Linked DNA regions of Teredinibacter purpureus. The protein of the gene in region 2 interacts with the protein of the main gene of each other region in a pairwise test. Links are inferred from orthologs where the notes say so. Each region holds a gene or a part of one and is shown on either strand. Other genes may lie near its edges.

The links.
Region 1: the proteins of gyrB (region 2) and gyrA interact in binary tests that used the Escherichia coli proteins (3 or more experiments, as listed by UniProt). The link is inferred for Teredinibacter purpureus from one-to-one orthologs.

The regions. Positions count from the first base shown.
Region 1 is NZ_CP060092.1:3,946,387-3,953,179, forward strand. What follows is about bases 3,093-6,305. They hold gyrA (DNA gyrase subunit A), read right to left. Parts: upstream 5,954-6,305; coding sequence 3,293-5,953; downstream 3,093-3,292. Other genes in these bases: pheA (prephenate dehydratase), read right to left, coding at 3,093-3,272; H5647_RS17640 (TRZ/ATZ family hydrolase), read left to right, coding at 6,174-6,305. Also shown: H5647_RS17625 (bifunctional prephenate dehydrogenase/3-phosphoshikimate 1-carboxyvinyltransferase), read right to left, coding at 1-2,065; more of pheA, read right to left, coding at 2,148-3,092; more of H5647_RS17640, read left to right, coding at 6,306-6,793. UniProt on the Escherichia coli protein: A type II topoisomerase that negatively supercoils closed circular double-stranded (ds) DNA in an ATP-dependent manner to maintain chromosomes in an underwound state.
Region 2 is NZ_CP060092.1:878,829-895,870, reverse strand. Bases 13,972-17,042 are described here. They hold gyrB (DNA topoisomerase (ATP-hydrolyzing) subunit B), read right to left. Parts: upstream 16,684-17,042; coding sequence 14,260-16,683; downstream 13,972-14,259. Other genes in these bases: recF (DNA replication/repair protein RecF), read right to left, coding at 16,711-17,042; H5647_RS03665 (TM2 domain-containing protein), read right to left, coding at 13,988-14,230. Outside these bases: H5647_RS03725 (hypothetical protein), read right to left, coding at 1-2,020; H5647_RS03720 (GNAT family N-acetyltransferase), read right to left, coding at 2,355-2,816; H5647_RS03715 (PQQ-binding-like beta-propeller repeat protein), read right to left, coding at 3,538-4,473; H5647_RS22300 (hypothetical protein), read left to right, coding at 4,654-4,782; H5647_RS03710 (hypothetical protein), read right to left, coding at 4,964-7,138; H5647_RS03705 (hypothetical protein), read right to left, coding at 7,151-7,606; H5647_RS03700 (hypothetical protein), read right to left, coding at 7,625-8,050; H5647_RS03695 (acetoacetate--CoA ligase), read right to left, coding at 8,211-10,151; rrtA (rhombosortase), read right to left, coding at 10,263-10,898; H5647_RS03685 (PhnA domain-containing protein), read left to right, coding at 11,007-11,570; H5647_RS03680 (GDSL-type esterase/lipase family protein), read left to right, coding at 11,524-12,633; H5647_RS03675 (DUF6488 family protein), read right to left, coding at 12,674-13,033; H5647_RS03670 (HupE/UreJ family protein), read right to left, coding at 13,056-13,883. UniProt on the Escherichia coli protein: DNA gyrase negatively supercoils closed circular double-stranded DNA in an ATP-dependent manner to maintain chromosomes in an underwound state.

The DNA.
Region 1 (6,793 bases), 3.1 Mb from region 2 along the record:
CTACAGTACCGCCGGTTAACTGGCCACCCACAACAATGATACCGTCGGGCGTTGACTCACATTCGATACCAAGCGCAGTTAAGCCATCTGCCATTGCCTGGATACGATCCGTTTCTTTTACGCGCAGCTCTTCGGCTCCGGTCAGTACAGTTTTACCTTCTGCGCAGGCTGCGGCAATAAGTAGCGCAGGAAACTCATCAATCGCTAGGGGTACTTGATCTTCTGGGATTTGAATGCCTTTTAACGGGGCGTATTGCACGCGAATATCCGCTACCGGTTCTCCGCCTACTTCACGTTCGTTTTCGAGCGATAAATTTGCCCCCATTAAACGTAAAATATTAACCACACCAATACGCGTTGGGTTGATACCAACATGAGTAAGCGTTATATCTGAACCAGGGCAAATAGCGGCCGCCACCATAAAGAACGTTGCGGAGGAGATGTCGGCAGGAATATCGATGTCGGTACCGGTTAACTTGCCACCAGATTTTACCGATACAACATTTCCTTCGCGCTGCACATTGTACCCAAAGCCTCTGAGCATACGCTCTGTATGGTCGCGCGTTGGCGCAGGTTCTGTAACGGTTGTTTCACCTTCGGCGTATAAGCCGGCTAACAACAAACACGATTTTACCTGTGCGCTGGCCATTGGCATTTCGTAGTTAATACCTTTTAATGCAGAACCACCGTTAATAACCATGGGTGGACGACCATTTTCTTCGGTATCGATTGTTACGCCCATATCACGCAACGGATTAGCAACGCGATTCATTGGGCGCTTACTTAACGAGACATCACCCGTTAGTTCACTCTGAAATGATTGCCCTGCTAATATTCCGGATAACAATCTCATTGATGTACCAGAATTACCCACGTATAACGCGCCCGAAGGCTTTTGCAGACCCTTTAAGCCAACGCCATGCACAGTAACGGTACCTTGTTCTGGCCCTTCGATAACAACACCCATGTCACGAAACGCTTGCAAGGTGGCGAGGGCATCTTCACCCTCCAAAAAACCTTCGATATGCGTTGTACCTTCTGCTAACGAGCCCAGCATAATGGAGCGGTGAGAAATTGATTTATCGCCAGGAACGCGAATACGGCCTTTTATTTGGCCACCAGGAGCTACGGTGTAAACAACGAGTTTTTCTTCTGTATTTTGCATAGGGCTACTATAGGCTTTGTGTTCTAACATTTTAGTGAATCGATCGCGGGCAAATTTAGCGCGGGTGAAAACACCGGTGATTTCGGTAGCGTCTTCTTTATCGATTAACGCTCTTAAACGCGAAAGGTTTGAAGAGAATAAATCGATAGCATCTAAAACGCTTCGTTTATTGGCGAGCATTATGTCTCGCCACATAATGGCATCGCTGCTGGCAATTCGAGTAAAGTCGCGAAACCCACCCGCTGCGTAGCGAAAAATATTTTCATTATGGCTGTCATGAGCCAAGGTATCGACAAGCGAATAAGCAATAACATGCGGTAAATGGCTAGTGGAAGCTAAAACCACATCGTGATCGTCTACTTCCATTTCCAATACTTCTGCACCAACGGCTTGCCACATTGCCCGCACGGCCGTAACCGCCTCGGCGTTGTTTTGTGGCATAGGCGTTACAATAACCCGATGCTTAACATACAAATCGGGGTTTGATGCTTCTACGCCACTTTGCTCCGACCCTGCTATTGGGTGACCCAACACAAAGTTAGCCGGAAAATGGCCGTAAATTTCGCGTACATCATCACGTACACTACCTTTTACGCTTGCGCCGTCGGTAATAATAACGTCACTCGGGATACAGGCTTTTAATTGTTCAACAATAGCGCGAACAGTTAACGTGGGCACCGAAATAAAGACGATATCGCCCTTACCTAATTCGCTCGCAACCTCTGAAATATGGGTAACGGCCTGATCAACCACACCCATCTTTAAGGCTTGCTGACACGTTTCTTCTCGTCGTGCAACGCCAATAATTTTTTGGCACGCACCGGCTTTTTGTAGGCCTGCCGCTAAGCTGCCGCCTATTAACCCTAAGCCAACAATAACAACCTTATTTAGTCCGGTCATAATCACCAAGCGATCCGCCACTCGTTTACACCGCCAGCTAATAGTCGCTGGCTAGCGAGAATAAACGACGTGAAGTAAATGGTTATAAAACGCCCTTTGGATAAGAGCCAAGAATTTTTAAATCGGATACGTTTTTTTCCACATCCTTTAGCGCTGCTTGTACAACGCTATCGGTAACATGCCCTGCAAAATCAATAAAAAACACGTAATTCCATGTGCCGGTTGACGACGGACGCGTTTCGACTCGCGTTAGATCTATACCGTGCCGATGAAACGGTTCCAGCAAGCCGTGTAGTGCGCCCGGCTCGTTGCGGGTAGACACCACCAATGAGGTTTTATCATCATTACTGGGGCCAACGTCTTCGGAGCCAATAATTAAAAACCGCGTTGAGTTATCGGGCTGATCTTCAATATTTTGTGCGTAGCTGGTTAAATCGTACAAGTCGGCAGCTATTTCACCTGCGATAGCCGCTGCATTCCATTCACCCTTCAAACGACGGGCTGCTTCTGAATTACTGTTAACAGCTATTCGCTCTGCATTGGGGAAATGGCCATCCAGCCATTTACGGCATTGGGACAACGACTGAGCATGAGAATACACACGCGTAATATTGCTAACGTGAGTAACGTCTGACACTAAAAAGTGATGATGAATGCGAAGCACCACTTCACCACAAATTTTTACGCTACTCGCAAGAAAATTATCTAAGGTATGGGTTACAACCCCTTCAGTGGAATTTTCGACGGGAACAACACCGTAATGAGCCGCTCCCGATGCCACCTCGCGAAACACTTCATCAATAGCCGACATGGAAACCGTATGGGCCGACTGACCAAAATGTTTTAGCGCGGCTTGCTGGGTATAGGTACCCTCTGGCCCAAGATATGCAACTTTTATAGGATTTTCGAGCGCCAAACACGCCGACATAATTTCACGGAAGAGCCGCGCATATTCTTCGTCGTGTAACGGCCCTTGATTACGCTCCATTGCTTTGCGCAACACTTGCGCCTCACGCTCAGGGCGATAGAAGTTCGGAGCTTCATCACCTGAATACCGCTGCTTTATCTCGGCAACATCTTGAGCGCATTGCGCGCGCGAACTGATCAGCTCACCAATTTGCGTATCGATACCGTCAATTTTATCGCGCAGTGCCGCAAGCTCTTTTTGCTCTTGGGTATTGGGCCCACTGTTTTCGTTGTCAGTCACTCGTCATCATTCCCTGAAAGTTATTCTTCGTCGGTGTCGGCGTCTGAATCGGCTGGTTTCTCATCCGCACCGCCTGAAGCAGCAACTTCACCCGCTGACGCTTCTGCCTGCTCCGTGTCTGCCGGTTCAGCACCCTCGGGATCAACATCGTCTAGCTGTTCATCTATACGCGCAACACCCACAATATGTTCACCGTCTTTCACTCGAATGAGACGAACACCTTGGGTATTACGGCTAAGCACCGAAATTTCGTCACCGCGTGTACGCACCAAGGTGCCTTGGTCGGAGATGAGCATAATTTCATCACCATCAAAGACCTGTGTTGCGCCTACCAATGCACCGTTACGATCAGACGTTGCCATGGCAATAACACCTTGACCACCACGACCTTTCGTTGGGAAATCGGCTACTTCGGTTCGTTTGCCGAAGCCATTTTCACTAACCGTAAGAACTTTGCCGTCCTCGGCTGGGATGATCATCGCAATAACACGATGTTCTTCGGCTATTCGTATGCCTCGAACACCACGAGAGGTACGCCCCATGGAACGAACGGTATCTTCTTCAAAACGCGTAGCTTTACCGCTGGAACTCAGCAGCATAATATCTTTTTTGCCATCGGTAATGGCCGTACCCACTAAGTGATCGCCTTCTACAAGATCGATCGCGCGCAGCCCTACGGAACGTGGACGGGCAAATTGTGGCAGCGGCGTTTTCTTAACCGTACCGTTAGATGTTGCCATCACTATAAATAGGTCTTCGTCGAACTCTCGTACCGGTAAAATTGAGGTGATACGCTCACCCTCTTCCAGCGGTAACAAATTCACCATGGGTCGACCTCGAGATTGTCGGCCAGCCACCGGAATTTGGAACACTTTCAACCAATACACTTTACCGGCATTGGTGAAGCACAAGAGGTAATCGTGCGTGCTCGCTATCAACATATGCTCGACGAAATCTTCATCTTTCACCGATGTAGCCGCCTTGCCCATGCCACCGCGACGCTGTGCTTGATAGGCATCGAGAGGCTGTGTTTTGGCGTAGCCACCGTGAGATATTGTCACGACTCGATCTTCTTCAGTAATGAGGTCTTCTACGGTTAAATCTTGCTGAGAATGCTGAATTTCAGTACGACGCTCATCGCCATACTCTTCTTTTACCGCTTCAAGCTCTTCTCGGATAACGTGCATCAAACGAAGCGGGTTGCCGAGAATTTCTAGGTATTCCCCAATAAGTTTGAGCTTCTCTTCGTACTCAGCCAGTAACTTCTCGTGCTCCATTCCCGTTAAACGGTGCAGGCGCAACTCCAAAATTGCCTGCACCTGTGCAAGCGACAAATAATACAAGCCGTCTCGTAAACCGAAAGAATCGCCTAGGTCGTCTGGTTTACACGCATCGGCGCCAGCGCTCTCTAAGAACGGGCTGATGGTGCTAGTGTTCCAGCCTCGCGCCAATAAGGCTTCTCGAGCCTCCGCGGGCGAAGGAGACGCTTTAATAAGCGTAATAACGTCATCGATATTGGCGATAGCGACGGCCAAACCTTCGAGTACATGACCTCTCTCACGCGCCTTACGCAATAAATAAACCGTACGACGCGTAACCACTTCACGCCTATGGCGAATAAAATATTCAAGCATTTGTTTGAGGTTGAGCACTCTCGGCTGATCGTCAACCAAGGCGACTACGTTAATACCAAAAACGCTTTGCAGCTGGGTTTGTGCGAATAGGTTATTAAGAACCACATCGCCCATTTCCCCACGCTTAATTTCTATCACTACACGCAAGCCATCTTTATCGGATTCATCACGAATCTCGGAGATACCTTCAATCTTCTTATCTTTAACGAGCTCCGCAATTTTTTCGATCAGGCGCGCTTTATTCACCTGATAGGGGATTTCGTTAATAATAATGGTGTCACGATGCGTTTTTTCGTCGGTAATAACATCGGCTTTAGCACGCACATAAATGCGACCACGGCCTGTTCGATACGCCTGAATAATACCGGCCCGGCCATTAATAATGGCGCCTGTGGGGAAATCTGGACCAGGAATGTCTTCCATTAGCTCGTCAATGGTCGACTCTGGGCAGTCAATTAAACGAAGACAACCCTGAACCACTTCGCGCAAATTGTGAGGCGGAATGTTCGTCGCCATGCCCACCGCAATACCCGAAGAACCGTTCACAAGCAGGTTGGGAACCCGAGTAGGCATTACCGCCGGGATCAATTCTGTGCCATCGTAGTTGGGCACGAAATCTACGGTTTCTTTATCGAGATCGGCTAACAAATCGTGCGCGATCTTCTTCATTCTAATTTCGGTGTATCGCATAGCAGCAGCGCTATCACCATCGACCGACCCGAAGTTACCTTGGCCATCGACCAGCGTATAGCGCAACGAAAAAGGCTGGGCCATACGAACAATGGTGTCGTAAACGGCTGAATCGCCGTGAGGGTGATACTTACCAATAACATCACCGACCACACGGGCCGATTTTTTATAGGGTTTGTTCCAGTCGTTGTTTAACTCGCTCATCGCGAACAACACTCGACGGTGCACGGGTTTTAAGCCATCTCGAACATCAGGTAACGCACGCCCCACGATCACGCTCATCGCGTAATCGAGGTAGGATTGCTTGAGTTCGTCTTCGATGCTTACCGGTAGGATTTCTTTTGCAATATCGCCCATAAAAGTCTCACCCGCTTTGCGGGACATGTCTTTTTGTTGTTTTGCGGTTCTATGCGACCTAAGCGCTCTAGATCACGGCCAAATAAACGGCGAATACTACCATAAAATCAACATGATAAGCACGTTGAGCGAGCGCCACAGCATAGAAATTTACGGGTATACTGGGCTCCCTGCCACTAAACCCACGTGACGAACAAACAACGAGCAGTTAGCGCACAATATGACCACAAAAATAACCGTAGACCTATGCCTAGACGCCTCTTGGATTGCTCCCGTGATTCCACGTGGCCGCCTTTATACTGATTGCAGCCTATTAATCAACGGCGACACCATTATAGGTATAACCCCGACTAGCGATGTTAGCAGCCAATACACGCCCCTAAAGCGAGTAGATCTTACCCGGCAATTGATTATGCCGGGGCTTATCAACACCCACGGTCATGCGGCTATGGCCCTGCTACGCGGTTTTGCCGATGATCACCCTCTCGACACCTGGCTACAAGACCATATATGGCCGGCCGAAAACCGTTGGGTAAATGAAACATTTGTGGAAGACGGAAGCAAACTCGCCATCGCCGAGATGTTATTAACAGGTACAACCTGTTTTGCCGATATGTATTATTTCCCCGAAGCGTGTGCCGCAGCCGCCCGCGAAGCCGGTATTCGGGCGCAAATTACCTTCCCTATATTGGACGCCCCTAATAACTGGTCCCGAGATGCTGATGACGCGTTCCACAAAGGTTTACAGCTGCGTGACAAATACCGTTCTCACCCCCTTATAGAGATTGGCTTTGGCCCCCATGCGCCCTACACCGTTAGCGACCAGTCACTACAACGCAT
Region 2 (17,042 bases):
TCGCCTGTATCTGGCTTCTAAAGACGCTGTTACTACTGCTGTTAGAAGCGAAGTTCAAGAAATTATTCTCCCCCCGACGAGCACCAGATGCATGACTTTGCGCGTTGTTATGCGTATCACTCGCAACGTGCAAGAAGAAGCTATCCGTATCTAATAAAAGAGCGTCCATATTATCAATAAAGTCATCTCTAAATTGATCAGCTAGACTATCGGTCCTATTTCCACTAAACAATTCCCCGAATGGATTACTTTTAACTGATACAGGCAGGAATACGCTATCGCCATTTGCCTGCGCTATTTTAAACTCACTTAAAATCCATGCGGAAGTATCCATGAACATATTTGTGCGAATCTGGCCGCTATTTTGAGCGAAATTGTTAACATCGATTACTGGTCCAAAATTACTCAACCCATTGATAAAGAAATCATTAAGCTTCGCAGCTCGGCTATCGGCATCATTATCGTCAGTTAGAAATGCCCAAAACTCCGCAATTGGGCGACAACCACTAGCGTTGCCAGGAGTAGGGTTTGGAAGTTTTGCTTCAAAAATCACATAGTTTCTCCCCCCGCCGCTGGTTTTTGCATAAACGATTCTGGCTTCACCGCAATTACCAAAAGTAGTCTGATCACGTAAATCAAACCGGTTTACAAGCGCTATAGGTGAATAGTTGTTTAATGAGATTGCTGGATTCGCAGCTTGCTGACCTTCCGCTGGTCTGCAAGTAGCATTGAATCCGTTGACACTGCCAGTACATTTAATTCCCTCATTAACAAAAGATTGCCCAACAGGATTTTGCGTATCCCACAATCTTGCGAACAGCGACTCCGCAGAAACAGGGTCAGTACTGTTTATTGCGTTTAGCTGGGTGGCAAGTTGGTCTAGAACCGTTCCTAGATCGAGGTCTAGTCTTGAAGACTCAAGCGTATTCAAATCTCGGATAAAGAGAGATCGCGCAGGATTAATATCACTCGGAGGACTCGCCAAGAGACCAGTAATTTTAATCGTTGTAAAGTCCGTAGCATTCTTCTGATCTCTAACAATTATTGTCGCATTGATCGTGCCTGAATCATTTGGCTGCCGAGTAACCCTCAGTACTCGACTAGAACTGTTACCAATAAACGTAAAGCTAGGCGTACTGCTAAAGGTTGAGCTGTTGGTGGACAGAGAGACATTTAAAATTGATACTGGTGTTTCAACATCAGTTATCACAAATGGAATATCAATTACATTTTGCGTTTCAAAGAGCGTTACATCAGCCGGATCGTTAATTGTCGGTTTAGAATTAACTGTAAACTTAAACGTGGTCCAAGCAGTTCTTCCTTCAGAGTCCTGAACAACGACAGTTAACGATACGCTGCCAAAGTCATTTGATGCAGGTGTTATTTTAAGAGTACGAGAATTACCTGCCCCAGAAAAGACGTAAGTCGGTTCCGTATGAAAGGTTGAACCGCCACCCGATTTAAATACGCGCAGCTCACCCGAAGGTGTTTCTGCATCGTTTATACTAAACGGAATAACCGCAGATCCCCCCTGCGTTATGGTCCGATCAACAATACTCGTGATTGTCGGGGGAGTGTTTGTATTTGCCTGTACGGTAAATACAAAGCTCGTCCAGGCCGTCTTACCTCCAGCGTCCTGTACAACTACTGACACCGAGACTCTTCCAGTATCGTTACTAGCAGGCGTAATAGTTAATGTCCGGTTATTTCCCGTCCCGCTAAAAGTGTAAGAAATAGGACTTGAAAAAGTCGACCCTCCCCCCGACTTGAATACTCTTAGATTAGCAACAGGCGTTTCTGCGTCAGAAATCGAAAACGGAATTGTTAACGATGTATTCACAAATATTAATTTGTCACCAATATTCGATATCGTGGGTGCAGTGTTAGTTTGTGCAAATGCACTTGTAGAAATAACATACGATATTATCAACGTCAGTACTTGATAAGTAATCCGTAAGGTTACATTTTTTTTATTACTGTAGAACGACAAGCTACTTAAAAAGCTTAACGGGTTATACATAGGATTTTCCATATCAACGTGTGTGTAATTTGATGTTATGCGAGAGCGCTATAAAATTTATCAACTTTATAACGCTCATCTTAAATGGAATTTCATATCCCCGTCATATAGTAAGTATAATTATTGAGCATGGTTCACACTATTTAGATACGGAGAAAGTCAGTTACCCTAAATCGGTTCTAACGCCGTTATTAAAAAATGTTTTTTGTGGAGTGGTTTTTGGGTGGAATGCAACAATTAGTTCAACGCTCCTAAGCTCTTCCCCCCCCGCAGGCTATGCGCGACAGGGCTAATGTTAGGCGGAGTTACCTGTCAAAATATTTCGCGGATACTCTTAACCAACTGAGACATGGTAAGTTGTAAAGTATCGGCCTGCCATTTCTGTTTTAACTACTTTGGTGGACATTTTATGGAGTGCTTTGTATTCAGGCCTACTTTCAAGCAGGTGAAAAAGCACTTCTTTATGGCCGAGTTCCTTAGCCCATCGCATGAGTGTTTTAAATATTGATACACCAAAGCCCCAGAATTTTTGTGAAATTACAATCGCAAGCTCAAAGCCATTATCATCTGGCTGAATGCCACACCAGCCTGCGACCACGCCATTTATATACACTACTCGAATACGGCAACCCTGTACCGCATCTGTTTTAATCTTACCCTTCATCCATGCTTGAGTGCTGTTGGTATCAAAATACGGATGATCAATTAAATGCGTTCTCAGAGAATCTTCGTTAATTACACGCATAAGATCTTCCGCTTTAACGCGGTTAAAACAACTAAATTCAATGGCACTCATATCCAATTATCCCTAATTATTTTCAGTATCCCTAGGACGTTTATGAACAACGCCCAACTTTCCACGCTTCAACCTATACACCTAGATCTATCTCAGTCTAAACCTATGTGCCCCGCTACACGTGGCAATATAGGCAATAGCAACATTAACACGCGCGTAGTGAACCCGTCTGCGAACCTTCGTTAAAGCGCCACTAGAACGTTAACACTATTTTACCTGTACGCACTCACGATAATTTTTACACTTATCAGCTGCGCCCTGCCCTACCAAACTTGTCGCTTGCTAGCACGTTTAGCCACGTGTTACGGCATTCATAACCTCCATCGCGTTGTATTATATTATTGTAGCGTTAGTAAGGCTTAACCTTTGGATGTTCTCACGGCTGCGAGAATGTGGTGTCAACATAGGGGGCGGCGTTTAAATTATTTATTAGGCGCAGCGTGAATATGTTTCTGCCAAAAAAATTGGGGCCACTATAAAGTACGGGTGAGAAGTGGTGGATTATGCGTTGCGCGGCGAGGGTAATTATCCAATGGATTGCGGTCATAAACACTAAACGCACTCAATAAACAGTATACGTTTTACGGGGTGATTCATTGCTCTATTGACCAAAAAAGCTTTCTCCTAAATAATAAGAGAAAGCTTTTGCAAGCCACGATGTACTGGGCGGTTACACAGAGGAACTATAGTTACCTCTCATGGTGTTAATACTCACGCGTGACTATTGGCAAATGGTGCGATTAGTAAAGCCTTTATATTCTGGGAAAACAGAACAGCCGAATATCGATATTGAATACGGATTATAATAATATACCGGTACGTTAACGTAGCAAGACTGGCTTGGGTTATAGCTTATTTCACCCCATTGGTAACCACCTCCCCAGTAACGTACTAGGCTCGTAGTACACACTTTTTCACGGGAATTAGTAGACCATATCGTGGTGTTGCTTGCGTTTTTAATATCGAGGTCGCCGTCATTTTTTAGTATTACATACAGGCCAGAAGAGTCATTAGTATTGGAGGCCCATAAGGCAGTTCCGTTCGTACGGTATACCACAAGGTTGCCGTCATTTTGCATAGAAAGAAACGCTTTGCCTACATTAGTAGCGGTAGACCACAGGGCTTTTCCGTCTGATGTTCGGCGTAATACTACGTTGCCATCCAATTGCATAGTCAGGATGTATTTGTTATTTTCGGACGTTAGTTTTTGCCCTGGATTTAACCTTCCCGTTAGCTTATTTGTTTCTAGCGCCCATATCTCGTTATTGTTACTGTCATAGATTACGAGGTTTCCATCGTCTTCCAATACCAGTTTGGCGCCACTGTTGCCACCTGTGCCAGTACTCCAAATGGCCTGCGATTCTAAATTGTATTGCACAAGATTCCCGTTCCCCTGCATAGTGAAATAAGTATTTCGATCAGTCTTGGTGCCCGAGGACCAGACAACGGTGCCATCTGCCGTTGAACGTACCACTAGGTTTGAGTCTCCCTGCAAGGTGGCCCTATAATTTCCGTTATTCGATAACAAGTAATCACCGCTGTAAAGCCTTTCATTAGGGTCTAACGTATCGCTTGCTTGCGCAGTGAGGCCAAAACAGACGAAAAGAACACCTACACAGAATTGTATGGAACGATGGGTTGGTTGGTTGTAAGACATGCTATTTCCTTTTTTTTAGGGTCAGGGGTGAGGCATAACGTTGAATACACTTGTTTCTACTCTGGTAATGCCTGCCTATATTGCGTGTATTGGTACGGTTTAATGAAATACCGCCCTAACGCTAAAAAATAGTGGCGCAGTGCAATCTTAATTACCTGAAGAAAACCTAAAGAAATGGCAATGCACGATGCTTTATTACGTTTACTTGTTGGGATAAGTATTGCCGGTAATACACGGGAAGTGATTGATTTTGTTGGAACTATTTATTGTGGTAATCGCTGGTCTGCGTGTGTAGTGAACAACATATGACAAATAGAAGACAACAATAAACTAGCCACGCGTTTGCGTTACCGATTTTTTGTCGTATGGTTTTTTTTGCGCTTCTAAAGACTTTTTGGTTTTGCATAATCTTATTTCGCTATTTTCATAGTGAATTATTACAGTTTAGCGGTATGGTGCTAGACCTTGCTCTCTCCCGCTTTTTTCTATACTAGCAACGCGTACAATCGGCGCTAATATTTTCTAGCCTTTCTCTAACCTTTCTTGCCTCAGAAGCATCCATCGATTTTACTAGGCGGTTGGTACTTATTAAAAGGTGTGCATAAGTGCTTCTGTCTGATAACGGCAGTTCTACTTTACCTAGATAATCATATATTTCTCCGGCGTACTCATTTCTGTCCTTTTCTTCTAATGCATTTTTTCTCATTAGAAAAAACGCGAAAGAGGTGACCGTTGTAATCGCACAGGACGGATAGAATGTTCTGGTACTCAATGAGTTGTTATGGCCTATCACTAGCTGATTGTCTATAAATTTTACTGGTAGCGCTGAATCTAAAGCAAAGTAGTACAGCGTATCGATGTCGGAATACACGTGTTCCAAATACCGCCGGCCTTTTTTACTAATCACATACATTATGGCTTTGTCGTATTTGGAGTCGATCATTCCAAACGCTCTTAGGTGTTTTATGTCATCGAGCACTAACGCTTTTGGGTAAAGTAATACTTCAGAGAGGTAGTTAATTATTAGCGCTTCAGAAATCGTGCTATTTTTATTAAGCATCTGTAATATTCGGGTTTTACAGAGGCCAACCCAGTCGTTTTGGCTCATACACGGGTAGTTATCGAGATCGAAATAGAAGAGATTCATACAGCATACACCGGGTTCTGTATTGAGATCTCCCCATTGCCTTTTGGTATTGAGAAACAGCCTGCCATTTAGATAACGATTTCTCGGCCTAAGCGTTTTTATATGTGACTCTAGGTTTACGTTGCGCTTGTTCAGTTGCTTTATACGGTAATACACTTGTGAAATTAAGGTTAATTTATTATGGAGGAATTCCCTTGCGTTATTATGGCTTTGGTCTCCAACATCAGGGCTAACACTGCTCACAATTGACCGGGCTATTTGGTCGTATAGCCCACCTGTCTTAAAATGTTTGTCTTTTGAAAAGGCATAGCGCTGGGTAATAATTTCTTTAAAACAAGCTGGGCTGTGGTGAATGGAGTGCTGTTCTAAGTAAAGCTTTGTATCCAATTGAATGGGGTGGCCAACCAGAATATCTATTAGGGTTCTTTCCCTTAGTGCCATGTAATGGATATTTTTCTCTTTTGGGCGCCTTCGACTAAACTTATGCGCTTCGGTAAGCATGTGCTTATAGTAGGGTTCTGCGCTTTTTTCATTGATATGCACGTTGTCTACGCCATCAACAATTTTTAGTATCCATATATCATGTTGATGGAAGTATGCCTGTAATTTTTTGGAGATCGCTATCCACCGCCTTTTTTCAAGTTGGGAGGTATCAATAGAACCTTTCATAACACATTTATAAGCATAGCTATAGTTGGTGCCTTCATCTACCTCTTCTTTTTTAATCGTTGTTCGGATGTCGGTTATGCAGCTGTACAATAATTTTGGTTGTGTTGTTCTATCGTTTCTACTAACGGGGTAATCTACAACTGGCTTTTCGTTCTGCATATTTTTGAGAATTTTTTCAAAAAATGGTCTTTTTTCGTCCATGCAATATTTTGAGAAAACATATAGAAATTGAATGTCGAGATATTCGTCTATATCGACTAGCCGTTTCACCGTAAGGCTACTAAGATCGTTGGTTTCATCTATTATTTCGTATTGATTGTCGTTTTCTTCGAGTTCTTTTTGAAAGCCCAGCCATAGTTGGTATAGTTTGTGGCCATCACATCTCACCCAGAATATATTGTTTCTTTCTAATTTTTCGTTATTTTGTTTTAGCCAAATATTTTGTAGGGCTGTTTTACCGGAGCCTTTGTTACCAATATGTACAACGTTTTTTATTAGCTTAGGGTTATCTTTAAAGGTGTAAACAATATCGAGCAGCTTAATGGTTTTTGTTTTAACAAAATATTCGCATAATTTGTAGTCGCTGTAGGGGTTGAAACTACCATTGTCAATTAGGCTTTTAAAATCTTCTTGGCTTGTTAGAAATTCAACTTCGTTTTCTTCCAAGAAGATGCTGTTTATTTTTTCGTGGTTGTGACCACCCAATAAATTTTTCCTTATCTGTTCGTGGTCCGAAGGGTAAGCATACGGGCCTTTCAGGCTTTGTTTTTCTCGGTTAGAGAAAAAGTTGGGCGATACCAATTCTCTATCGAATATTTTTTTTAAGTCTCGTCTTATTTTGGTATGCACGCTCAGTCTCCCTTATGACTCAAATATTATTCTTACCTTAATTAAGTGCACTATTTCTTTGCGTAGTTGATGAATTTCGTTAAGGTTATCTTCCTTGCCTTCCGTGGTTTCTATTTTTATCAATAATGCTTTTACTTTTTCTAGTAACGCTTCGTATAGATAGATTTCGTTACCGACTACATATTTTTCAACATTATCTATGGCGGTTTCTATATCTTTTTTATTAGGATCTAGGGCACCGTATTTTTCAGTTAAATCAACTATCATCATCCATAGTTCGTTGAGTTTTATTTGTTCTTCTTTATAAAGGTGAACTTTTCGCTCGATATCGAGCTTTTGGGTGGTTTGTAGTTCAACTTTAAATTTTTCAAAATCTTTTTTAAAATGTTGTGTTACTAAGCCTTTCGATAGGAAAACAACAAGACCCGATACAATGCCGCTGGTGATAACCGATACCAATAAATCCATAGTTTGCCCCTTTAATCGTTAGCCTTTACGGTGTGCTGGCGTATGGCGTTTTTCGGATGGTTCTCGTTGCAACGGTGGTGTCCTTATTTTATGGGTTAGCTCGGCCAGTTCTGCTTGTAACGTTTCCGTACGCGTTTGATATTCAGTTTTTTTACAATGCTCTATCTGTTGCTTAATGTCTTGAATTGAAGCGAGGGCTTTAGCCGCTTTGGGCGATAGGTTATTTTGGCTAGCCGCTAGTTCGGTAACCAGGTCTGTTAGTAGGGCTAGTTGGTGTCCATAGGTAGCAATATTAAAGACTTTTTCTTCAATAACTTTATCACCAGCATGCTTTTGTATGGCTTGAAAAAATTGGTGGTTGTTTGGGTGAAGGTCTTGTTCAACATCACCGCTGAGTGGAAAATGAATAGTCGGTGCCCAAGATAAGAGTAGCCATGGGTTCATGACGGTAGTCTCCTTTTCTACGGTTCAAACACATTGAGATTAACGCTTTTTTCGCGTCGTCAGTAACTTTCAGTAATCTACCGCTTTCATTATTTTTTTTACCTTTGGCTTAACTGCTTCACGCTGCCTATTCGGTGTTATTCGCGTAGGCTAGCGTGCTTTATGCTTCAGCCGTGCAGTAGTAATTTGCATACTCTTCTAGGCATTCGGGGTTGGCGATTGCCTCTTTATTGGTGAGAGGCTGGCCATTGATAACGCGTGTTACGGCAAGTTCTATTTTTTTGCCCGACCGCGTATAGGGAATGTCGTGTACAGCGTAGATGGCGCTAGGTACATGTCGCGGCGTGGTATTCATTTTTATGCGCTGTTTTATTTCAGCTATTCGCCCGTCAGACAAATGCTCTGCCAGTTTCATTTTTACAAATAGTACAATATTTATATCGCCCTCTTTGTGTTGGCCTACACACACTGCGTCTTCTATATAGCCTAGAGTTTCGGTTTGGCGGTAAATTTCACTTGTACCTATCCTTACGCCACCTGGATTTAGGGTTGCGTCACTTCGGCCGTAGAATATTGCGCCGCCGTGACGGGTTATTGCAATGTAATCTCCGTGATACCACACGCCCGGGTAGGTATTAAAATACGTGGCGCATAGGGTGTCGTTGCCTGGGTCGTTTAAAAAATATAGCGGCCTTGATGGAAAGCTTTTTCGACACACCAGCTCACCTTGCTGCTCTTTTGCTGCGGTTGTGCCGTCGGGTTTTAAGCAGGCTAAATCCATACCTAGGCCTGCACACTGTAATTCGGAGCGGTACACCGGCAAGGTTGGGTTACCGAGAAAAAAGCAGCCCAGTATGTCGGTGCCACCCGAGATGCTGGCCAACATAAGATCCCGTTTCAACCGGTTATACACAAAATCGAATTGTTCGGGTAACAGCGGCGCACCGGTACACAACACTGTTTCGAGTGTTCCAAAGTTAAACGTGGTTAGATCGACCTTGCTGTCTTCTAATGCTTTTAGGTATTTAGGTGACGTTCCAAATATATTGATTTTTTCGTCGTCGATAATCCGGATAAAACGTTCGAAGCTTGGGTAAGCTGGCGAGCCTTCGTAGAGTATTGTGGTGCCGCCAAAATAAAGTGAGCTAACGAGCCAGTTCCACATCATCCACCCACAGGTTGTGAAGAAGAACAGGGTTTTATCAGCATTGTGATCACAGTGTAGGCCAATTTCTTTTATGTGCTGAAGTAACACGCCACCATTGGCGTGTACGATGCACTTCGGTTTGCCGGTAGTGCCGGAGGAATACACGATGTAGAGCGGTGCGTTGAATGCTCTGCGTTTATACGTAATGGCCGTTCGGCCACCTACCGGTTGGGGTTGCCAAAATTCAGCATTCTGTATACTGCCGATGTTGGGTTGGTAGTGGTAGCGGTCAACCACAATCACTTTTTTGATAGAGGGTATCTGTTCTACGATACTGGCTATCTTGGCGGTACAGTCAAAATATCTGCCACCATATTCATAACCTGCACACGCAATAAGTACGGTTGGCTTTGATTGGCCAAAACGATCAATAACCCCTTCAATTCCAAAATCGGCGCTCGTTGAGGTAAACACACCTCCCAGTGCGGTAGTCGCCAACATTGCGATAACGGTTTCGGCAATATTCGGCATGTAGCAGGCAAGCACATTGCCTTCTTTAAACACGTCGTTCAATTGTTGTTGTAAGCTGGCTACCTGTTGCTTTAACTCGGCATAGGTTAGGCTTTGTTTTTCGCCGTTTTCTAACAACGATTGTATCGCTACGGTTTTATCTTCACCTTTAGCCAATAAATTTTCGGCAAAATTCAGTTTTACGTTTGGGAACCAGCCGTAATGATGGAACCCAATATCGGTTACCGCAGGTATCAGTTCACCTTCGAATGTCACCTGAAAAAAGTGAAAGAGCTCAGTCCAGAATAAAGCGGGATTTTCGATCGAAAAAGTATAAAGGGAGGCGTAGTCGGGCTTTTCTAGCGAGTGGGCGTTATCAATATAGGCAATAAAACGCCACATCTCCGACTGCTGAACGCGTGTGTCATCGGGTTGCCAAAGCATGGTAAAGCTCCTATTAGGGTTACTAGTAGAACTTCACATAACCGGCCATTGGGTAGGCGGGTGTGGAGGGGTAGATAAAGTTTAGCGCATTACATGCTGCATGACAGCATTTTAACCGGCCATTTTCAGGGCACGCTTATATCCGTGCTTAAAGGCAACATTCACAAAACCAATAACGAAACCAAGTAACGCGCCATAGAGGTGAGAATCAACAATCACGGGAGCGTTCATCGCTGCTTCTATATAGCCTGCAGAATAGTAGGTTGTTTGTTCGTAAACGAGCTTTGCAAATACAAACACAAGCATGGTGAACAACGATAATCGGTTAAATTCACGTGGTGCCCATAGCGCTATAATTGCGAGCATAACGAATAAGCCGTGTAACACGCCGCTAAGGCCTGCGTAATAGTGTAACGCGGGGTTGTAGATTAACAATAAAATACTAATTCCCACGGCGAGCGTGAAAACACTAAGCCACCAGACAATGGGCAACACTAGCGCTCTAAATATATACGCGATTAACACAAAGCCAAGTAGATTCAGTAGTGTGTGTGTTACGCCTAGGTGCACAAGATGACCACTCAAAACACGCCAAATTTCTCCCTCTAAAATAGCATCACGTTGGTATTCCAGCAGCGGGTTAACAATACCGCCGCCAATACCGAGCGCTAATATCACCATTAATACTGGCATTAATTGGAAAACCACCACGGGATTGATAGTATGCGCGGGCGATGGGTAGGACATTAAACTCTACTTTTAGTGGACGTTGAATACGCTAATTATTAAACGCTCTACTATGGATTACCAGCGCCACTCGCGCGCTTTATTTACATAACAGTTAGGAAGTCACTCATGTCATCAAGCGATACATTAATAGCGCGCAGTGGAAACAAATGTGAGCTATGTGGTAGTGAACACTCACTTACCGGTTTCGAGGTTCCCGGCAACGTTTCAATAAACGTTGATATCCTGTTATGTGCGGTTTGCCATGGTCAGCTATCAAACCCCGTAACCCTCGACGAATCTCATTGGCACTGCCTTAAAGATTCCATGTGGAACCCAGAGGCCGCTGTGCAAGTGATGGCTTGGCGGTTACTAACGAAATATAAACAAGCTGCTTGGGCATCCGACCTTCTGGATGTTCTGTATATCGATGACGAGAAGCTCGAGTGGGCACAAAGTGATCCCGCCTTTTTCGATGATTTAGTCGCAACAAAAGATTCAAATGGTGCTTTATTAGCCGGCGGTGATACCGTCACTATTATTAAAGATTTAGACGTAAAAGGAACGGGGTTTACTGCCAAACGCGGCACCGCCGTTCGTAATATCTCACTCTGCGCTAATCCAGAACACATTGAGGGAAAGGTTAATGGTACACGTATCGTATTGCTTACTTGCTATGTTAAAAAATCGTAAAAAATTTGCTGCAACATTTGGCGGCATCATTACATTACTGGCGACGCTGTTATGCAGTGGTACGGCGGTCGCGAAAAACGTAGACGCCACGAACAGTGCTTTTCAGTACTCGGGTCGTATAGATTTTGCGAATAAGGCGGTGCCCGTACTTATTTGGCAGGGCTCGACCGTTACAGCGCGGGTTAAAGGTAACGCGTTAGCCTTTCGCTTTTCCGGTTTGGAAGGTAATGTTTATTTCGACTTAACGGTTGGCGATACCAAGGCCGTACTAAAAGCCACGAATGGCACAGTTAAAAGCCCACTAACCTTATCGGAAGGTTGGAACACTATAGCGCTCTTTAAGCGTTCCGAAGCCAGTGTTGGGCATGTAGGGTTTGAAGGCGTGGTAACCGATAATGGCGCACAGGTTGCTGCATTGCCGGCTTCTAATGCCAAACACCGTTTTATCTTTTACGGTGACTCCATTACCGCAGGTGCTTGTAACGAAGATGGGGAAGAAGACCAATGGGGCGATTTCTCCACTCATAACAACGCCAAAAGTTACGCCGCAATGGTGGCAAGCGATTTCTCTGCCGATTATCGCAATATCGCCATTAGCGGTGTGGGTATTTCCATGGGTTATCAGGCTTATCGCATTGGCCAAGTATGGGACCGTTATTATCCAGACCCAACCGCACCAAAAGCTGACTTAAGCAGTTATAACCCTCACGTTGTTTTTATGAATTTTGGTGAGAACGACGATTCCTTTACGACGAATAAACAGCTTCCGTTTCCAACGGATTACACCAAACGCTACACAGATTTGGTAAGAGAGGTGAGGCTCGCGTACCCCAATAGTAGAATTGTTATTCTTCGTGGTGGTATGTTTGGCGGTGCAAAAAGTACGCGTTTAATCACTGCGTGGAAGGCCGTTGTAAAGCAAATGGAAGCAGAAGATAGCCAGCTAAGCCATTATGTATTCGACCATTGGCACAATTTGCACCCTCGTGTTGAGAATCATCGAAAGATGGCTGATGAACTAGTCGCTTGGTTAAAGACCCAAACCTGGTTTAACCAACACTAGAATCGGGGGCCTTCAAACAGGCCCCATAATTTTTACGCTCTTATTTGTTCAGTAAAGGAAAATCTCCCACAAAACTTGCATCGTACACTTCGCCCGTTGCCGCCATTAATATGAACAACGTTTTTTCAACAGCTTTATTTTCGATCGCTACAATATAGTACTCGTCCGTTTGTTCTTTGATCACAGCGGATTCTTGTGACAAAGATTTCCAGCTAGTCGGTAATTGACCAAAGGGTAAGCCAACATCTCTTTGCGTAAACTCGCCCGTAATGTACAGCGCAATTTCTTTCGCTTTTGAGGCTGTTATGGGTTCATGATGGTCGTGATCACCGTGCGCTATTGTTTTGGCGCAGCTGAACGTTAATAGCACGAGAATTACAATCGCATTAAATGTTTTCATTATAGTTTTTACTCTTTAGTGTTTACTGACTAACAGGAGAAGCTTCCGATGACGGGGTTAACAGTGCATTGGGTAGGTGCACCCGTTTTGGGTAGTTTAACGTAGGCTCTTTATTTTCCGCTGCATTGATATCTTCATGGGCGTGATAGTGATTATCGTCACTTAAAGGAAAGTCATCTACATAAGCACTATGTTGGTAGCTGTGCAATTGCATTAAACATAAAACAGCCCCCATCAATATTAAAACGGTATTCGCCACTCGGCTAAATACGATAAAACTTTGGCGACGGCGCCAAACAGCCAGCATAAGTAAAAACAGGCACAGTACCGCTATTTGGCCTATCTCGACCCCAACATTAAAAGCAATGGCCTTAGCGATAATACCGTCATTGTTGAGCGGTAATTGTTGTAAGCGTGTTGATAATCCAAAACCATGAATTAACCCAAACACAAAAACCATGACGACAATATTGGGTGATCGAACCTGTAAGCAGCGCTGAAAACCACCAAGGTTTTCAAACGCTTTATACGAGACCGTTAGCGCGATAACGGCATCGATAAGATAATAATTTGCCTGTATACCCCAAGCGGTCGCTAGTATAAGTGTTAGTGAATGGCCCAACGTAAATGCTGTTACAAATTTTACGATGTCTTTTACATTATCTAAAAAGAAAACCACACCTAGTAAAAAAAGCAGGTGATCGTAGCCCGTTAGCATATGCTCCGCGCCGAGTGCTATATAGTCGAAAGCGGTGGCGTTAGCCATTCGGGCATACGCTTCTTCCGATACGCCATGGGCCCAACTAAAAGATGTCGTAAACAATAAAATACTAGCGGTTATTATTTTCATAATTTTTGATTAAAATGGAACTAATTATTTTTATTCGAATGGTAAAAAGGCGAGTTAAAAACTCGCCTTTTTACTGTGCAATTAATGATGACACTTATAGGGTATCAAATTAATTTTAGGCCGTCGCTATCTTCAAACTTACCCATGAGGATAATAATAAAATCGATAAACGCCCAAACACCTAAACCACCTAACGTTAAAAACTGAATAATACCTGTTACTACACGGCCTACATAGAACCTGTGTACACCCAATACACCCAATAAAAAACACAGTATTGCGGCGAAAACTTTATTTTTAATACTGACGGTTTCACCGTAAATAATATCGTCTTCATTCATGTTCATATCTGCATCCTTGCTCCGCTACTCTTGGGTTAAACGTCTAGGTTTGCAACAGCAAGTGCATTCGTTTCTATAAACTCTCGCCTAGGTTCAACATGGTCGCCCATTAAGCACGTGAAGATTTGATCAGCCGCTATGGCGTCTTCAACCCTTACCTGCAGCATACGGCGCGTTTCTGGGTCCATGGTCGTTTCCCAAAGTTGTTCTGGGTTCATCTCCCCTAGCCCTTTATAACGCTGAATATTGTAGCCTTTTTTGGATTCGGTCATTATCCAGTCGAGCGCGTCAGCAAAGTTATCGACCTCAAAACGACGTTCACCTTTTGCAACATAGGCGCCCTCTTCAAACAGCCCGTCGAGCTGTGTACCTAACGCACAGATGTTTCGGTATTCATCAGAGGCAAACAACTCAGAGCTCATACGAACGTCGTGGTCTACGCCGTGTGCCGTTACGGTTAATAATGGCGTGAACTCACCGCGCTCTTTATTTTCAATCACCTGGGCTTTGAAACTATGGGTTTTAGAATGTTCGTTGAGAGTATCGAGACGACCTTGAAGTTTTACCACCCAAGCATCTACCGGCGCTTTTTCGCCCATAGTATCGGCTTCCATTGGCACTAGATAGACCAACTCTTGCAAGACTTCTTCTGGGTATACGCGTGAGAGCTTATTAATAACACTCATAGTTGCGCGATAGTCTTTTACCAACGTTTCTAACTTGTCTCCCGCTAACGGTGGCGCATCGGCCGAGAGATGCAGCTTGGAGGTATCTAGGGCTGCGCTGGTTAAAGTAGCGATTAACGCTTCATCATCTTTAATATATTGCTCTTGCTTGCCTCTACTAATTTTGTAGAGTGGTGGCTGCGCAATGAAGATGTGGCCACGTTCAATTAACTCGCGCGTTTGGCGGAAAAAGAACGTCAGTAAAAGCGTACGAATGTGGGAACCATCCACATCAGCATCCGTCATGATAATAATACTGTGATATCGAAGTTTATCGGCATTAAATTCTTGAGTGCCAATACCACAACCTAATGCGGTAATAAGCGTACCCACTTCTACGCTCGATAACATTTTGTCGAAACGGGCTTTTTCAACATTAAGGATTTTACCTTTCAACGGCAATATAGCTTGTGTGCGTCTATCGCGGCCCTGTTTAGCTGAACCGCCCGCAGAATCACCCTCCACTAGGTATATTTCAGAGAGTGCTGGATCTTTTTCTTGGCAATCGGCCAGTTTTCCCGGTAACCCTGCTATATCAAGAGCGCCTTTACGACGAGTCATCTCACGGGCCTTACGCGCCGCTTCTCTCGCTCTGGCCGCTTCAATCATTTTGCCTACAATTTGCTTTGCTTCTTGTGGGTTTTCCATCAAGTAATCATTGAACGATGCGCCCATCTCCTGCTCTACAGCTGTTTTTACTTCAGACGACACTAGCTTGTCTTTTGTCTGGGAAGAAAACTTTGGGTCTGGTACTTTCACGGAGATAATAGCTGTTAGGCCTTCGCGAGCATCATCGCCCGTAGTATTTACTTTTTCTTTTTTACCAATACCTTCACGCTCTATATACGTATTCAAACCACGCGTAAGCGCCGATCGAAAGCCCGCCAAATGTGTGCCGCCATCGCGCTGGGGGATGTTATTGGTGTAACTAAAGATGTTTTCTTGGAAACCATCATTCCATTGCATTGCAACTTCAACGCCTACGCCGTCTTCTTCGCGTTGCGTTGTAAAATGCATAACCTTATTCACGGGGTTCTTGTTTTGATTCAAGTACTCTACAAACGCTCTTAATCCACCTTCATATTCATAGGCTTCTTCTTTCCCGCTACGCTCATCCTGTAGAACGATACGCACACCAGAATTAAGAAAAGAAAGTTCGCGTAAACGCTTAGCTAATTGCTCAAAATGGAACTCTATATTGGTAAATGTTTCGCCAGAGGGGACAAAATGCACTTCTGTACCACTGCTATCGGTTTCACCAATTACAGCTAGTGGCGCTTGAGGAACACCGTGCTTGTACACCTGTTCCCATACTTGTCCACCGCGGCGGATAGTGAGCTTTAGTTTTGCTGACAGCGCATTTACAACAGAAACACCTACACCGTGGAGGCCACCCGATACTTTATAGGTGTTATCGTCAAATTTACCACCGGCGTGAAGTACGGTCATAATTACTTCGGCGGCCGAAACACCCTCTTCATGCATTTCGGTTGGAATACCACGGCCATTATCAGACACGGTGATCGATTCATTAGGATGGATGACAATGCGAATCTCGCTACAGTGGCCCGCGAGCGCTTCATCTATCGAGTTATCGACAATTTCGAATACCATATGGTGAAGGCCAGTTCCGTCATCCGTATCACCGATATACATACCGGGGCGTTTACGTACGGCATCTAGGCCTTTTAACACCTTGATACTTGACGAGTCGTAGTTATGTTCTTCGCTCATAGTTCGAGTTCATCTCTTATTTGTGCATTAGGTGGTAACTTGGACCTTCCCATGTTCCACGTGAAACATCTTTAAAGTGTCTATTGTCGGCAGGTGCCAACAATCTGTAATCATTTCTGGCTCAATAGCCGTAACAAAGACTTGTGTAGAAAGCCGGCGTATAGCCTCCCCCACTGTCTGTAAATTTTCGGCATCAAGTTCCGCCGGTAGATCGTCGAGCAAAATTACCGGTTTACGGCCTGTTAACGTATGAAACACGTTAGCTTCTGCAAGAAACAAAGCCGTAATAACGGATTTCTGTTGGCCGCGAGAAAGCAACTCTACCGCTGGCACCTTTCCTAAGCTTATTTTTAAATCAG